2 regions of the Streptomyces sp. NPDC001678 genome follow, and region 1 is predicted to be linked to the other one. Evidence: riboswitches for the same ligand, from Rfam matches in the RefSeq annotation. Region 1 holds a riboswitch; the other holds the start of a gene.
The links. A riboswitch is a leader RNA that binds a small molecule or an ion and turns the genes downstream of it on or off. The one in region 1 is predicted to bind S-adenosylmethionine.

Region 1 (4,404 bases):
TGCTGCCGGTCTACATGGCCAAGGCCGGAGGCTTCTTCTTCCTGGTCTTCGGTGTGATCGCGGCCGTCGCCGGCCTCGCGTCGATCAACCCGATCTGGGCCATGGGCCCGTACCGCCCGGACCAGGTGTCCACCGGCGCCCAGCCCGACTGGTACATGGGCTTCTCCGAGGGCCTCATCCGTGTGATGCCGGGCTGGGAGATCAACCTGTGGGGCCACACGCTCGTCCTGGGCGTGTTCATCCCGCTGATGATCTTCCCGCTGGTGCTGGCCGCCATCGCCGTCTACCCGTTCATCGAGTCCTGGGTCACCGGCGACAAGCGTGAGCACCACCTGCTGGACCGCCCGCGCAACGCCCCGACGCGCACCGCGTTCGGTGTCGCCTGGCTGACCTGGTACCTGGTGCTGCTCGTCGGTGGTGGAAACGACCTGTGGGCCACCCACTTCCACCTGTCGATCAACGCCATCACCTGGTTCGTCCGGATCGCGTTCTTCGTCGGCCCGGTCGTCGCCTTCATCGCCACGCGCCGGATCTGCATGGGTCTCCAGCGCCGCGACAAGGAGAAGGTGCTGCACGGCCGCGAGTCGGGCATCATCAAGCGCCTGCCGCACGGTGAGTTCGTCGAGGTCCACGAGCCGCTCTCGCAGGAGCAGATGCACACCCTCACGGCCCACGAGCAGCCCAAGCCGCTCGAGCTGGAGCCCGAGGTCGACGAGAACGGCGTGGCCCGCAAGCTCGGGGCCGGCCAGAAGCTCCGCGTGAAGCTCTCGAAGGGCTTCTACGGCGAGGGGACCCACATCCCCAAGGCCACCGCGGAGGAGTACCGGGAGATCACGAGCGGCCACGGCCACCACTGATCCCCCCCCCAGCTGATCACTGATCGCCACGGCAAGAGCCCCGTCCAGTACTGGACGGGGCTCTTCGCCGTTCCCGGACGTGGATAGGCTGGACCGCGTAACGGGCCCCCGACGGCCCCACCAGGGACCGACCACCAGGAGTGTGGACCATGAACGTGACCCCCGCAGGCGGCGAGCGCTCGGTGGCACACACCTGGCCGGGCCTCCTGGACGCCCTGCTGAGCGGAGTGGACCTCGGCGCCGACGACACGGCCTGGGCCATGGACCGGATCATGCGCGGGGAGGCCACCGACGCCCAGATCGCGGGCTTCGCGGTCGCCCTGCGCGCCAAGGGCGAGACGGTCGCCGAGATCTCCGGCCTGGTCCGGGCGATGTACCGGCACGCCAATCTCATCGAGGTGCCCGGCCCCAGCGTCGACATCGTGGGCACCGGTGGCGACGGCGCCAAGACCGTCAACATCTCCACCATGTCCTCGATCGTCGTCGCGGGCGCCGGGGCGAAGGTCGTCAAGCACGGCAACCGCGCCGCGTCCTCCGCGAGCGGCGCCTCGGACGTCCTGGAGAAGCTCGGGGTCAATCTGGAGCTGACCCCGCGCCGGGTGGTGGAGGTGGCCGAGGAGGCCGGCATCACCTTCTGCTTCGCCGTGAAGTTCCACCCCGCCCTGCGCTACGTGGCCCCCGCCCGCCGGGAGCTGGGCATCCGCACCACGTTCAACGTGCTGGGCCCGCTGACCAACCCCGCGCGGGTGAAGGCCCAGGCGACCGGGGTCGCGGACGCCCGGATGGCGCCGATCCTGGCCGGGGTGCTGGCCGAGCGCGGCTCCTCGGCGCTGGTCTTCCGCGGTGACGACGGGCTCGACGAGCTCACCACGACGGCCACCTCGCGGGTGTGGATCGTGGGGGACGGCCGGGTGCGGGAGGAGTCCTTCGACCCCCGGGACGTCGGCGTCGACCTGGTGCCCATCGAGGCGCTGCGGGGCGCCGATGCCTCGTACAACGCGGACGTGGCCCGCCGGCTGCTCGCCGGCGAGACCGGCCCCGTCCGGGACGCGGTGCTGCTCAACTCCGCCGCCGCGCTGGCCGCCCTGACGCCGACGGACGCGCCGCTCACGGAGCGGATCCGGGCCGGGATGGGGCGGGCCGCCGAGTCCATCGACTCGGGCGCGGCCCGGCGGGTGCTGGAGAAGTGGGTGACGGCCAGCAACGCGTAGGCCTTCCGGCAAGGGCGCGGTCCGCGATGCGGACCGCGCCCTTGCGCATTCAAGATCCTGTGGCATGATGCTGCGCAGGTCACGAGTGACAGCGTTTCGGCCCCGGCTTGCTGTCCGGCAACCCTCCTTCCGTGGCGGGGTGCCCCGGGTGATGACCAGGCCGCGGGCAGCGACGTCTGCGGCAAGCGCGGATCCCTCGCCAGGGATCCTGGTTGTCGAGGGAGACCCTTCCGTGTTGCAGCGAATGCTCTAGGGCCGTTCCGGCCCCTTCTCCGGTACGCCTCCATCCATCACCCCTGCCGGGAGAATTCGCCATGTCCGTATGCCCTGTTGCCCCTGTTTCCACCATCGCCGAGCCGCTGCCCGTCCTCGGTCGTGACGTCCGTGTCCCGCTCGCCACCGGGGGCGAGGTGACCTACGCGGCGCTCGACTACGCCGCCAGCGCACCGGCGTTGCAGCGCGTGTGGGACGACGTCGCCGCCTACGCGCCGTACTACGGCAGCGTGCACCGGGGCGCCGGGTACCTCTCGCAGCTGTCGACCGATCTGTTCGAGGGCTGCCGGGCCACCGTCGCCTCCTTCCTCGGCTGCCGCGAGGGCGACCAGGTGGTCTTCACCCGCTCCACCACGGACTCGCTGAACCTCCTGGCGTCCGTACTGCCCGCCGGCTGCCGGGTGTTCGTCTTCGAGACCGAGCACCACGCCGCCCTGCTGCCCTGGCGCGGTGCCGAGGTCACCTATCTCGACGCCCCCCGTTCGCCGGGGGAGGCCGTCGAGACGCTGGAGCGGGCGCTGGCCGACCGGGAGCCTTACGGCCCGGCGCTGGTGTGCGTGACCGGCGCGTCGAACGTGACCGGTGAGCTGTGGCCCGTGAAGGAGCTGGCGGCGGCCGCGCACGCGCACGGCGCGCGCATCGTGCTGGACGCCGCCCAGTTGGCGCCGCACCACCCCGTGGACGTCGCCGGGTGGGACGTCGACTGGGTCGCCTTCTCCGGGCACAAGCTGTACGCGCCGTTCGGCGCGGGCGTACTCGCGGGGCGCGCGGACTGGCTGCGGGAGGCCGAGCCGTATCTGGCGGGCGGCGGCGCCAGCCGCAGCGTGGCCCGCAACGCCGAGGGCGGGGTCGACGTCGAGTGGCACGACACCGTGGCCCGGCACGAGGCGGGCTCGCCCAACGTCATCGGCGCCTACGCCATCGCCGCCGCCTGCAAGGCGCTCCAGGAAGCGGGCTTCGACCGGCTGGTGGAGCGGGAGCGGGAGCTGATCGCGCGGGTGCGGGCCGGGCTGGCGGACGTCCCGGGGGTCCGGGTGCTGTCGCTGTTCGGCCCGGACGCGCCGCGGGTGGGCGTCCTCTCCTTCGTCGTGGACGGCTGGAACAGCTCCCGCTTCGCGGCGGCGCTCTCCGCCGAGTACGGCATCGGGGTCCGCGACGGGCTGTTCTGCGCGCATCCGCTGGTGCGGACGCTTTTGGGTGGCGACCGGGACGCGCCCGGCGACTGCGGGGCGGCCGACGAGGGACAGTCCCTCAATGCCGTTCGGGTGAGCTTCGGGGCGGGGACGCCCGACGAGCATGTGGAGCGGTTCGTGGGGGCTGTGCGGGAGCTTGTCGGCGACGGTGCCGCGTAGATTTTCGGCTGCGGGCCGGTTTGGGCTGGTCGCGCAGTTCCCCGCGCCCCTTCGGGGCCTGTTAGTTGTCGAGACCGATCGCGAAGGCCGCTTCCAGGTCGTGCTGGGAGTAGGTGCGGAAGGCGATGTGGGTCTCCGTCGAGGCCACGCCCGGCACCTTGCTGATCCGGCCCGGGATGAGGTCCGCGAGGTCGTCGTGCCGGGCCACTCGCACCATCGCGATCAGATCGGCGCCACCGGTGACCGAGTAGACCTCGCTCACGCCCTCGATGGCGGCGATGCTCTCGGCGATCTCGGGGATCCGGTCCACGTCGGTCTTGATGAGCACGATCGAAGTGATCACGTCGGTTTGTCTCCTTCGGTGGACCTGGCTGCGTCCTTCACTCTAGCCGCAGGTGTGCGAAGGCCCCAGGCGTAGCCGAATCCGAGTGCGAACCCCACGACGTGGGCCAGATAGGCGACCCCGGGGCGCCCGGCGTCCGTCCCCGTCGCCAGCCACTGGAGCGCGAACCAGAACAGCAGTACGGCCCAGGCGGGAAAGCGCAGCGGCAGGAAGAACAGGAAAGGGAAGAGGCTGGTGACCCGCGCCCTGGGGAAGAGATAGAGGAACGCGCCGAGCACCCCGGAGATGGCTCCCGACGCCCCCACGAGCGTGCGTTCGGAGTGGGCGTGCACGGCCGCGTAGCCGAACAGGGCGAGATAGCCGGTGAG
Region 2 (4,404 bases), on a different contig from region 1:
GGACGAGCACGACGGCGCCCTCCGCCGCCTCCTCGGCGATCGCGTCCGCGAAGGCGGTGTTGTAGGCCTCGTAGGCCGCCCACCGCTCCCGGAACTCCTTGTCGAACACCGGCTCCAGCGGGGTCTGCCAGAGCATGTGATGGGCGAACCACAGCACGGAGTTGGCCACGCCGTTGTACGCGGCGGAGAACGTCCCGGCCGGGATGTCCAGCATCCGCACCCGCAGCCCGCCCGTGTCGGCCGGGTCGAGTCTTCGGCCCGCGCGCCCCGCCGCCAGCCGGTCGCCCTCGCCCAGCGCCGCACATACCCACACCGCCGCCGCGCCCTGGGGATCCCGCCCGATCTCGCTCAGCCCGGACACCAGCCCGCCGCCGCCCCGGCCCGCCGCCAGCGAGCCGTCCTCGCGCAGCGCGTACGAGACGGGCCCCCGGTTGGACGCCACGACGATGGGTGCGGCGGCCACCGGGGAGGCTTCCGGGGCGGACGGGGGATGCTCAGCGACCATGTCGCCAGCCTTGCCGCCCGGCGAACCGCTCAAACGTACGCACGGCCCGTCGGGTGGCACACGGGAACGTCCCGTTCCTTTCGCTGCGCGTCTCCCGGCGGCTATGCCGCGCGCCGCTGCGCGTACTCCGGTATCTCCGCCATCGGTGGCCGCTCCTCCGTGTCCACCGCGTACGTCCGCGGCACGAACCCCTCCGCCGTGCGCTCGAACTGGGTGAGCTCCGGGCGCACCAGATGGCCCCGGGCCAGCCGCAGCTGCGCCGTGCGGTAGATCGTCGCGGCCATCCGGCCCAGCGCCCGGCCGTCCTGGTGGCGGTGCTTGCGCACGCCCACGTCGACCTGCGCCAGCGCGTCCAGGCCCACCGTGTGCAGCGCGTCCACGAGCAGGCCCAGCTCCACGCCGTAGCCCACGGGGAACGGCAGCCGCTCCAGCAGCGAGCGGCGGGCCGCGTACTCGCCGCCCAGCGGCTGGACGAAGCCCGCGAGCTGCGGCCAGTGGAGGTTCAGCAGCGGGCGCGCCACCAGCTCGGTGACCCGGCCGCCCTGCCCCGCGACCTCGCCCAGTGGGCGGTCGTACATCGCCTTGACGAACCCCACCTCGGGATCGGTCAGCAGCGGGCCGACGATCCCCGAGACGAAGGTGCCGGAGAAGTCCTTCAGGTCGGCGTCGACGAAGCAGACGACGTCGCCCGTCGTCACCAGCAGGGACCGCCACAGCACCTCGCCCTTGCCGGGCAGCGCGGGCAGTCGCGGCAGGATCTCGTCCCGGTGCACGACGCGCGCGCCGGCCGCCGCGGCGACCTCGGCGGTGCGGTCCGTGGAACCGGAGTCCAGCACCACCAGCTCGTCCACCAGGGGAACGGATTCGCTCATGAGCTCCCGGCGGATCGTCGCCACGATCTCCCCGACCGTCGCCTCCTCGTTCAGCGCCGGCAGCACCACGCTGACCGTGGTGCCCGTGTCCCCCTTCGCGGCCAGCAGCTGGTCGAGCGGACGGTCTGCGGCGGACCAGGACCGCCGGGCGAGCCAGCGTTCCACCTCTTCCAGCACGTGCGTGACTCCTCGGTGTTGATCGTTGTCGCTGATCTTCGTTGTGACGCATCTCGCGGTGCGGACGGCCCTCTCAAGCGGCCATCCCTTCCGTTACAGTCTTGAACAACGCGGACGGCCGTCCTATGTCGGGGGTCGTCACGCGCACAAACGCCCGGGTCCGCCCGGGCCATACCGCTCATCCAGAGGGGCAGAGGGACACGGCCCGTTGAAGCCCCGGCAACCCTCCAGCCGGTCTCGGTCATCAGACGCGAGGCTCCCGGCGGGGAAGGTGCCAATTCCGTCTCGTGGCGACGTTCGCCGCGAGGAAGATGAGGAGAAAGGGCCTCGCCTCCATGGCTGTCCAAGCCGTTGAAAGTCGTACCTCCGTACCCTCGGCCGCTTCCGCCGCATCCTCTTTCGGCCCCGCCGTCGCGCTCTCCTGCCGCGAGTGCGGCGAGCGCTTCCCGCTCGGTCCCTCCTTCGCCTGCGTGGGCTGCTTCGGCCCCCTTGAAGTGGCCTATGAGCTCCCGGCCGGCGACCCCGAGGCGCTGCGCCGCCGTATCGAGGCCGGACCCGCGAACATCTGGCGCTACGCCCCGTTGCTGCCCGTACCCGCCGACGTCGCGGACCGGCCGAACCTCAACCCCGGCTTCACCAAGCTCGTCAAGGCCGACAATCTCGCCCGCGAGCTGGGCGTCACCGGTGGGCTGTACGTCAAGGACGACTCCGGCAACCCCACGCACTCCTTCAAGGACCGCGTCGTCGCCATCGCCGTCGAGGCGGCGCGCGCCTTCGGCTTCACCACCCTCTCGTGCTCCTCGACGGGGAACCTGGCGGGAGCGGTGGGCGCCGCGGCGGCGCGCGCGGGCCTGCGGTCGTGTGTCTTCATCCCGCACGACCTGGAGACCGGCAAGGTCGTGATGGCCGCTGTCTACGGTGGCGAGCTGGTGGGCATCGAGGGCACGTACGACGACGTCAACCGCTTCTGCAGCGAGCTCATCGGCGACCCGCGCGGCGAGGGCTGGGGTTTCGTCAACGTCAATCTGCGGCCCTACTACGGGGAGGGCTCCAAGACCCTCGCGTACGAGATCTGCGAGCAGCTGGGCTGGCGGCTGCCGGACCAGATCGTGGTGCCGGTCGCCTCGGGGTCGCAGCTGACGAAGATCGACAAGGGGCTGAAGGAGCTCATCGCGCTGGGGCTGGTCGAGGACCGCCCGTACCGGATCTTCGGCGCCCAGGCCGAGGGGTGCGCGCCGGTCTCGCGCGCCTTCAAGGACGGGCACGAGGTGGTGCGGCCGGTGAAGCCGGACACCATCGCGAAGTCCCTGGCCATCGGCAACCCCGCCGACGGGCCGTACGTCCTCGACATCGCCCGGCGCACGGGCGGGGCCGTGGAGGACGTGGACGACGAGCGGATCGTCGAGGCGATCCGGCTGCTGGCCCGTACGGAGGGGATCTTCGCGGAGACGGCGGGCGGGGTGACGGTCGGGGTGACCCGGAAGCTGCTGGAGGACGGGCGGCTGGATCCGTCGCTGACCACCGTCGTGCTCAATACGGGCGACGGCCTCAAGACGCTGGACGCGGTGGCGGCGGGGCCGACGGCGACGATTCCGCCTTCGCTCGACGCGTTCCGGGCGGCGGGGCTGTAGCGGGTCCGTAAACGCGCTGCGACCGTTTCCCTTTCACCGGCCTCTTAAACCAAAAGGTGACCCCATGAGCGTCAACGTCCGAATCCCCACCATCCTTCGCACCTACACCGCCGGTAAGGCGGAAGTCCCCGCCGAGGGGGCCACTCTCGCCGAAGTGATCGCCTCCCTGGAGAAGAACCACCCCGGAATCGCCGCGCGCGTTCTCGACGAGGACGGAAAGCTGCGCCGTTTCGTCAATGTGTACGTCAATGACGACGACGTACGGTTCGAGGGCGGCCTGGCGGCGGCCACGCCGGACGGCGCGGGAGTATCGATCATTCCGGCGGTCGCCGGCGGCTGACCGAGGGCGCCCGGGCCCGGGCGCCCTGGGCCGGGGCCGTGTCGGCTCCCGGCTGCCGGACCCTTGGCCCGACCCTTTCAAAGCGTTCCTGCGGAATTCACCGGAATCACCCCGCCCGTAAAACGGACGGGGTGATTCCGTCTGTTGAAGCGCGATACAGTTGGGGCGTTCCCCCTCCGGTGTCACTGCCGAACGCATATGAGAACCCGTCAAGTTGTGCCCACAACATGTGCACGAATTGCCGGGTTGGTTGCGTTATGCCCGGCCCGGCTTGCCCGAGAAGCTGGCGAAATCGGCAGTAATGACCGATCGGCCACGCCCGGAATTCTCGTCCGACTGACCTGTTGCAGACGGCATCCGTGCAGATACATTCAGCGGCGGTCGACGCGTTCCGGCGCACACCCCCATCCTGTCTGGGGGTGAGGTCTGACCCGGGTCCGCGAGGTGCGGTCCTGCGCAAGGGCCAGTAATAGGGGAGTTAGGCATGGCTCAGGGCACCGTCAAGTGGTTCAACGCGGAGAAGGGGTACGGCTTCATCGCGGTCGACGGTGGTGCGGATGTTTTCGTCCACTACAGCGCGATCCAGATGGACGGCTACCGCACCCTCGAGGAGGGGCAGCGGGTCGAGTTCGAGATCTCGCAGGGCCAGAAGGGGCCGCAGGCGGACATGGTCAAGGTGACCGCCTGACCGGCGCGCATCGACCACCGGCTCACTCAGCTCGCCGAGGGGCCCGCGTCTCCATGACGCGGGCCCCTCGTGTGTTCTCGTGCGTTCCCGTGTGTTCTCGCGCGTCCGTGCCACGCCCATGTGTGGGTTCCCCCGGCGCGGGGCAGGTTGGTGTGAGGCGCTTGCGCCCCCTGTTGTCTCCGAGGGGGCGC

Region 2: linked by a shared signal. The riboswitch ahead of thrC (threonine synthase) and the one ahead of ACFYZR_RS01520 (aminotransferase class V-fold PLP-dependent enzyme) in region 1 are both predicted to bind S-adenosylmethionine.

The regions. Positions count from the first base shown of each region.
Region 1 covers NZ_JBIAUP010000001.1:337,579-341,982, reverse strand. Annotated here, with positions in the region: gene ACFYZR_RS01530 (cytochrome bc complex cytochrome b subunit) at 1-857, shown strand, start outside; gene trpD (anthranilate phosphoribosyltransferase) at 1,007-2,068, shown strand; SAM riboswitch class IV at 2,146-2,262, shown strand; gene ACFYZR_RS01520 (aminotransferase class V-fold PLP-dependent enzyme) at 2,383-3,693, shown strand; gene ACFYZR_RS01515 (Lrp/AsnC ligand binding domain-containing protein) at 3,755-4,036, opposite strand; gene ACFYZR_RS01510 (rhomboid family intramembrane serine protease) at 4,033-4,404, opposite strand, start outside.
Region 2 covers NZ_JBIAUP010000002.1:161,980-166,383, forward strand. Annotated here, with positions in the region: gene ACFYZR_RS04255 (trehalose-6-phosphate synthase) at 1-505, opposite strand, end outside; gene ACFYZR_RS04260 (glucosyl-3-phosphoglycerate synthase) at 607-1,554, opposite strand; SAM riboswitch class I at 1,730-1,872, shown strand; gene thrC (threonine synthase) at 1,890-3,185, shown strand; gene ACFYZR_RS04270 (MoaD/ThiS family protein) at 3,250-3,525, shown strand; gene ACFYZR_RS04275 (cold-shock protein) at 4,010-4,213, shown strand.